Regions from separate parts of the Streptomyces sp. NPDC008001 genome, predicted to be linked through region 2. Evidence: riboswitches for the same ligand, from Rfam matches in the RefSeq annotation. Region 2 holds a riboswitch; the other holds the start of a gene.
The links. Region 2 has a riboswitch for cobalamin ahead of ACFZCD_RS16300 (cobalamin biosynthesis protein). Riboswitches for the same ligand answer to the same signal wherever they lie in the genome.
Positions count from the first base shown of each region.

Region 1: it holds a riboswitch for cobalamin, as region 2 does, so the genes downstream of both, ACFZCD_RS20470 (HoxN/HupN/NixA family nickel/cobalt transporter) here and ACFZCD_RS16300 (cobalamin biosynthesis protein) in region 2, are expected to answer to the same signal.

Region 1 covers NZ_JBIBIZ010000007.1:315,283-319,176, forward strand. Annotated here, with positions in the region: gene ACFZCD_RS20460 (amino acid permease) at 1-750, opposite strand, end outside; gene ACFZCD_RS20465 (FAD-dependent monooxygenase) at 941-2,170, shown strand; cobalamin riboswitch at 2,285-2,504, shown strand; gene ACFZCD_RS20470 (HoxN/HupN/NixA family nickel/cobalt transporter) at 2,535-3,647, shown strand; gene ACFZCD_RS20475 (MFS transporter) at 3,655-3,894, opposite strand, start outside.
Region 2 covers NZ_JBIBIZ010000005.1:491,242-495,135, reverse strand. Annotated here, with positions in the region: gene ACFZCD_RS16310 (anion permease) at 1-895, shown strand, start outside; gene ACFZCD_RS16305 (hypothetical protein) at 913-1,140, shown strand; cobalamin riboswitch at 1,296-1,418, shown strand; gene ACFZCD_RS16300 (cobalamin biosynthesis protein) at 1,546-2,511, shown strand; gene ACFZCD_RS16295 (cobyric acid synthase) at 2,508-3,894, shown strand, end outside.

The DNA of each region.
Region 1 (3,894 bases), on a different contig from region 2:
GGAACGGGGGATGTTGCGCCCGGGGTTCTTGATCTCGGCGCCCATGTACGCGGTGGTGTTGTAGCCGCCGTAGTCGTAGATGCCGATGGTCAGGCCCGCGGCGAACCCGATCCAGAAGTGACTCGAAGTCAGCTCGAAGGCGTCCGACGGGTAGGTGAAGGCCAGATCCGCGCTGAAGTGGGTGTAGGCGGCGACGATGACGAGGACGACGGAGAGGATCATCACGCACCAGAGCACGGTGGTGATCCGGGCCATGTTCTCCACCCGGCCCCACAGCAGCACGACGACGAGGGCGATCAGCACCAGGCCGGTGAGGTCGCCCTGGGTCTGCGTCATGCCCGGCCAGAGGTACGTCAGGTACTGCACGAAGCCGATGACGCCCGTCGACAGGGCCAGCGGGAAGTAGAGCATCATCGTCCAGACGAACAGGAACGGCATCAGCTTCCCGGTCCGGTACTGGAAGGCCTGGCGCAGGTACACGTAGCTGCCGCCCGCCCCCGGCAGCGAGGCGCCGAGCTCCGCCCAGATCAGCCCGTCGGCCAGGGCCAGCACGGCGCCCGCGACGAAGCCGATGACGGCGTGCGGGCCGCCGAAGGCCGCGACCATCAGGGGGATGGTGACGAAGGGGCCTATGCCGCACATCTGGCTCATGTTGATGGCGGTGGCCTGGAACAGCCCGATACGGCGTACGAAGCCGACCCGGTCGTCCGGCTGTCTTCCGGTGTCTGCCCTGCCTGCCGTGTCTGCCATGGCGGTCAGCCCCTTCTCGTGCCGGATGGGGTCCGGCTGACCTGATTATGCGTTCAGTGCACTGGTAGCACCGGCGTGTCGGCTCCGTCCACCGTTCCGACACGCCGGTGACGGGGGCCGGACCGGCGGAGTAGGTTCCGCCCGTGACGGAAGTGGCACGAGGTGCCAGAAGCAAGGGGAGGGGCTGGGGATGCAGGCAGGACGAGTGGCGGTCGTGGGCGGGTCCATCGCGGGGTGCGCGGCTGCGCTCGCCGCGGCGCGCGCGGGCGCCCGCGAGGTGGTGGTGTACGAGCGGGCGGCCGCGGGGCTGGAGGACCGGGGCGTCGGCCTGGCCGTCCACGAACGGCGGCACGCCGAGCTGGTGGCGGCCGGGCACCTCGACCCGGCCGTCCCCTGGGTGCGGCTGGCCTCGCGCCCCTGGATCGTCCGGGAGGGCGCGGACAGGGCCGGACGGAGGATCGGGACGCTGCCGTTCGGGTTCCGTTCGTACAACTGGGGGTCGCTCTGGCAGGGGTTGCGGGCGCGGATACCCTCCTCCGTCGCCTACGAGCGCGGGACGGCGGTCGAAGAGGTGCTGCCCGGGCCGGACGGGGCCGTGCTGCGCTTCGCCGGCGGCCGCGAGGAGCGGTTCGACCTCGTGGTCGGCGCCGACGGGTACCGCTCCGTCGTCCGGGCCGCAACCCGGGACGCGACGGTGCCCGGTTACGCCGGATACCTGGCGTGGCGCGGCGTGCTCCCGGAGGAGGAACTGCCCGGCCCGCCCGGCGCGTGGGCGCGCGACGAGGCGGCCACCGTCGCCTTCCCCGGCGGCCACATGATCGTCTACCGCATCCCGGGGCCGGGCGGCACCGGCACCGGCGCCAACTGGGTCTTCTACGCCGTGCCCGCCGACCCGGCCCACGGCCTGTCCCTGAAGGACGCGGCCGGCCTGCCGCCGGGCGAGGTGCCCGACGCGCTGACGGACCAGCACCGGGCCGTCGTCGACGCGCACTTCCCGCCGTACTGGCAGGAGGTCGTCCGGCGCACGCCCAAGGACGCCACCTACGTCCAGCCCGTCTACGACCTGTGCGTGCCGCACTACGGGGAAGGCCGGCTCGTGCTCGTCGGCGACGCGGCCGCCGTCGCCCGGCCGCACTCCGGGAGCGGGGCGGTCAAGGCGCTGCAGGACGCCGCGGTGCTGGAGCGCTGCCTGGCCTCCGCCGGGAGCTGGGCGGAGGCCGTGGCGGCCTACGACGCCGCGCGGTCGCCCGCCGGCCGCGCGGTGGTGGACCTCGGCCGCCGGCTCGGCCGGGCGCAGGTGCGGGCCACGCCCGTGTGGGCGGGCATGGACCAGGCCGCCCTGGAGGCCTGGTGGCAGGAGGCGTCCGAGGGCGAGGGCAGCTTCGGCGGCCGCGCGCTGGACGGCCCGCGGGAGGCCTGACCCCGGCCCGGCCGGGACGGCGCACCGTTCCCCAGGTCGTGCTCCCCCACCCCGCCCCCGGCAGCTGCAAACTCCTCGCAGCTGCGGAACCTTCGCGTCAAGGCCCCCCGAGCGTTACAGTGACCCGGCCGTGGTGTTCGGGAAGACCGGTGAAGGACCGTCGAGGTCCCAGTCCGGAGCGGCCCTCGCCACTGTGATCGGGGAGTGACCGTCCCGTTCCGCGCGCCGCCCCACGGCGCGCGGAGCCACTGGCCGCAGCCGGCTGCCGGGAAGGCGGGGACGGGCGCGAACGGACCCGTAAGCCAGGAGACCGGCCACGGCATCTCGCAAATGGTCCACGAGGTGCTGGAGCGTTCAACCCAAGATGTCCCGACCCACCGATTCTCCCGGCGGCCCCGCGGCCGCCTTCCACTGGCGCCGCCAGGACACCGTGCGGACCGCCGGCCTGCTGGCCGTCGTCGCCGCCCTGCACGTCGTCGCGTTCGGCGTGCTCTACCTGCTCGTCGCCCCCGGCCACTACACCGTCGGCTCCCAGGTCTACGGCGCCGGCCTCGGCGTCACCGCCTACACCCTCGGCATGCGGCACGCCTTCGACGCCGACCACATCGCCGCCATCGACAACACCACCCGCAAGCTGATGGCCGACGGCAAGCGCCCGGTGTCGGTCGGCTTCTGGTTCGCGCTCGGCCACTCCGGCGTCGTGGTCCTCCTGACGCTGCTGGTGGCGGGCGGCACCCGGCTCGCCGGGAAGCTGATGGACGAGGGGTCCACCACCCACCGGACGCTCGGCCTGGTCGGCACCACGGTCTCCGGCGGCTTCCTCTACCTCATCGCCGCGCTCAACCTCGTCGCCCTCGCCGGCATCATGCGCGTCTTCCGCGCGATGCGCGAGGGCCGCTACGACGAGGCCGAGCTGGAGCAGCACCTGGACTCGCGGGGCTTCATGAACCGCATCCTCGGCCGCTTCACCCGCTCCATCACCCGCCCCGGGCAGATGTTCCCGCTCGGCTTCCTCTTCGGCCTCGGCTTCGACACGGCCACCGAGGTCACGCTGATGGTGATGGCGGGGAGCGGCGCCGCCGCCGGCCTGCCCTGGTACGCGATCATGTGCCTGCCGCTGCTGTTCGCCGCCGGGATGAGCCTCTTCGACACCCTGGACGGCACGTTCATGAACTTCGCCTACCAGTGGGCGTTCTCCAACCCCGTCCGCAAGGTCTACTACAACCTCACCATCACGGGCCTGTCCATCGCCGTCGCCTTCTTCATCGGCACCGTCGAACTCGTCGGCGTCCTGCACGAGAAGCTCGGCATGGAGGACGCGGTGACCGGCTGGATCTCCGGCCTGAACCTCGACAACGCCGGCTTCGTCATCGTCGGCCTGTTCGTGGTGGTGTGGGCGGCGGCCCTCGGCTACTGGCGCTTCGGGAAGGTGGAGCAGCGCTGGGCCGCCCGCACGGCGGCCACGGCCGAGAGCTGACCCCGGGTCAGGCTGCGTGCGCGGCGGCCTCCTCCGCCGCCTCCCGCGCCGCCGGCACGAGCTGCGCCTGCCCGGCGAGGATCACCAGGGTGCCGGCGGCGAGTCCCGCGACGCCGCACGACGCGGCCCACGCGGGCCCCGCCTCCTCCAGCACCGTGCCGGTGACGGCCGACCCCAGCGCCACGCCCGCGGTCATGAGCGTCACCAGCCAGGCGAACGCCTCGGTGACCGTGCCGGCCGGGGCGAG
Region 2 (3,894 bases):
GACGGTGGTCTCCGCCGGCTTCCACGCGGTCAACGCCGACAAGGTCGTCATGAAGGTCCTGATCCCGGCCGTCGCCGCGCCGATCGTGGCCGGCCTCGCCGCCTGGTGCGCGACCCGGCTCACCTACCGGCTCGCCCGCGGGCGTGACGAGCGCGACACCGCCAAGGGCTACCGCGCCGGGCAGATCGCCTCGGCCGCCCTGGTCTCCCTCGCCCACGGCACCAACGACGCCCAGAAGACGATGGGCGTGATCACCCTCGCGCTCGTCGCCGGCGGCGTCGTCGCGCCGCACGCGGACCCGCCGCTGTGGGTCATCGTCTCGGCCGGCCTGGCCATCGCGCTCGGTACGTACCTGGGCGGCTGGCGCATCATCCAGACCCTCGGCAAGGGCCTCACGGACATCAAGCCCGCGCAGGGCTTCGCCGCCCAGACCGGCGCCGCGACCGTGATCCTCGCCTCCTCGCACATCGGCTTCGCGCTCTCCACCACCCAGGTCTGCTCCGGCTCGATCATGGGCGCCGGGCTCGGCCGCAAGGGCGGCGTCGTGCGCTGGTCCACCGCCGGGCGCATGGTCCTGGCCTGGGGCCTGACCCTGCCCGCGGCCGGCCTGGTCGCCGGTGGCGCCGCCTTCCTCGCCGACCAGGGCGACTGGGGCGTGGCCGCGGTCGCCGTCCTCGGCCTGGCCGTCTCCGGCGCGATCTGGATGGCCTCGCGCCGCAAGCCCGTCACCCACGGCGACCTGGACGAGCGCGGCACCGAGCCCGCCGCCGAGCCGGCCGGTGTCGTCACCGCGGCCCTGCAGGCCGTCGCCCCGCCGCCGGCCGGCCCCCTGGCCGCCGCGGTCTCTCCCTCCCCCGAGGCCGGGCGGGCTCCTGCCGCCGCCGCGGCGAGCTAAGGCAAGGAAGAAACAGCATGCACATCGACTGGGCGGCTTTCGGCCAGGTCTTCGGCGTCAGCCTCGTGGTGACGGTCGGCCTGGTGGGCATCTTCACCCTGGGCATCATGGGCACGGCGCCCCGCACGGGGGGCTCGCCGGAGACGGGTGCGGGCGCCGGTGTGCTCGCGCGCTCCGGGGCCTACGCGTGCTTCGCGCTGTGCGCGGCGGCCGTGGGCTACGGCATCTACCTGATCGTGGCGTAAGCGCCGCGCTCGTCTCCGGACGGCCGGGTCTCCTACGGGGCCCGGCCGTTCGCGTACCCGCGGACGGAGGCGTGAGCGAGGGTTCGGACCAGGTCAGACGTGAGTTGACGGCGCCCGCGGCGCATGGTGGACTTCCGGAGCCAAACGGCGACAGCAGAGGAAGCCGGTGCGAATCCGGCGCGGTCCCGCCACTGTCACCGGGGAGCGCCTCCCCTCAGGACGGCCACGGCAGCGAGCCGGAAGGCCGGGGCGGCGCGGATCCGGGAGCCAGGAGACTCTGGTCGCCGGTCACGTCGAGCCAGGGCGCGGACCCTGAGTGAGGACACATCGTCATGCCCGGCGCCCGCCACCGAACGCCCCTCCCAGCCCCCTTCCCCCGCCGAGGCGTGACGGCGGTCTGAGCCGATGCGTGCCGATCCGATCGGTTTCGCGTGCGGCGCCGCCCTCGGCTTCCTCGGTGACCGCGTGCTGGGCGACCCCCGCCGCGGCCACCCCGTCGCCGCGTTCGGCCGCGCCGCCCTGTCCGTGGAGCAGCGCTTGTGGCGCGACCACCGCGGCCGCGGAGCCCTGCACACCCTCGTGTGCGCCGGGGGCGCGGTCGCCGGTGCCGCGCTGCTGGCCCGTACCGTACGCGCCTCCCGCTCCCGCACCGCCGAGGTCGCGCTGACGGCCGCCGCCACGTGGGCCGTGCTCGGCGGGACGTCCCTGGGCCGGGAGGCCCGCGCCATCGGGGGCGCGCTCGCCGCCGGTGACGTGGAGGTCGCCCGCGAGCGCCTGCCGCACCTGTGCGGCCGCGACCCGCAGGCGCTGGACGGGCAGCAGATCGCCCGCGCCGTCGTGGAGTCCGTGGCCGAGAACACGTCCGACGCCGTCGTCGGCGCCCTCGTGTGGGGCGCGCTCGGCGGCGTGCCCGGCCTGGTGGGCTTCCGGGCCGTGAACACGCTCGACGCCATGGTCGGCCACAAGTCGCCCCGCTACCGCCGCTTCGGCTGGGCCTCGGCCCGCCTGGACGACGTGGCGGGCTGGCCCGGCGCCCGGCTGACCGCCGCCCTCGCCGTCCTCGCGGGCCCCGACCCGCGCGGCGCGTGGCGGGTGGCCCGGCGCGACGCGTCCCGCCACCCCAGCCCCAACGCGGGCCCGGTGGAGGCCGCGTTCGCGGGCGCGCTCGGCGTGCGGCTCGGCGGGACCCTCGCCTACGCGGGCCGGACCGAGCACCGCCCCGTGCTGGGCGCGGAGAACCGCCCCGTGGTGTCGGCCGACATCGAACGCGCGGTGCGCCTCTCGCGCCGGGTGTCACTGCTGGCCCTGGGAACGGCAGTTGCGGCCCGCACAGTGGGCAGTCTGCTTATGACGGCAAGGAGGAGCCGGTGACGGCTGACAGGAGCGGGCCCGCGGGTCCGCGGGGCGGGGGCCTGCTGGTGGCCGGCACCACCTCGGACGCGGGCAAGAGCGTGGTGACGGCCGGCATCTGCCGCTGGCTGGTCCGCAAGGGCGTCAAGGTCGCGCCGTTCAAGGCGCAGAACATGTCGCTCAACTCGTTCGTGACGCGCGAGGGCGCGGAGATAGGCCGCGCGCAGGCGATGCAGGCCGCGGCCGCCCGCGTCGAGCCGAGCGCGCTCATGAACCCCGTCCTGCTCAAGCCCGGCGGCGACCGGAGCAGCCAGGTCGTCCTGATGGGCAAGCCGGTCGGCGAACTGAGCGCCCGCGGCTACCACGCGGGCCGCCAGGAGCAGTTGTTCGGCACGGTGACCGACTGCCTGGAGGAGCTGCGCCGCACGCACGACGCGGTCATCTGCGAGGGCGCGGGCAGCCCGGCCGAGATCAATCTGCGGCGCAGCGACATCGTCAACATGGGCATCGCCCGGGCGGCCCGGCTGCCCGTGGTCGTGGTCGGTGACATCGACCGCGGCGGCGTCTTCGCGTCCTTCTTCGGCACGACGGCGCTGCTGTCGCCGGAGGACCAGGAGCTGATAGCGGGTTACGTCGTCAACAAGTTCCGGGGCGACGTGTCGCTGCTGGAGCCGGGCCTGGACATGCTGTACGGGCTGACGGGCCGGCGGACGTTCGGCGTCCTGCCGTTCGCGCACGGCCTCGGCATCGACGAGGAGGACGGCCTGCGGGTCTCGCTGCGGGGCGCGGTGCGCGAGTCGGTGGTGGCCCCGCCGCACGGCGCGGACGTGCTGCGGGTCGCGGTGTGCGCGGTGCCGCTGATGTCGAACTTCACGGACGTGGACGCGCTGGCCGCCGAGCCCGGCGTGGTCGTGCGCTTCGTGGACCGCCCGGAGGAGCTCGCCGACGCCGACCTGGTGGTCGTGCCGGGCACGCGCGGCACGGTGCGCGCCCTGGCGTGGCTGCGCGAGCGCGGGCTCGCGGACGCCCTGGCCCGGCGCGCGGCGGAGGGCCTGCCCGTCCTGGGGATCTGCGGCGGCTACCAGCTGCTGGGCGAGCGGATCGACGACGAGGTCGAGTCGAAGGCGGGCACGGTCGAGGGGCTGGGCCTGCTGCCGGTGCGGGTGCGGTTCGCGGCGGAGAAGACGCTGGCGAGACCGGTCGGCACGGCGCTGGGCGAGCCCGTGGAGGGCTACGAGATCCACCACGGCGTTGCGGACGTGCGGGGCGGCGACGAGCCGTTCTTGGACGGCTGCCGGGTGGGCGCGGTGTGGGGGACGCACTGGCACGGCTCGCTGGAGAGCGACGGGTTCCGCCGGGCGTTCCTGCGGCGCGTCGCGGAGGCGGCGGGGCGGGCGTTCGTCC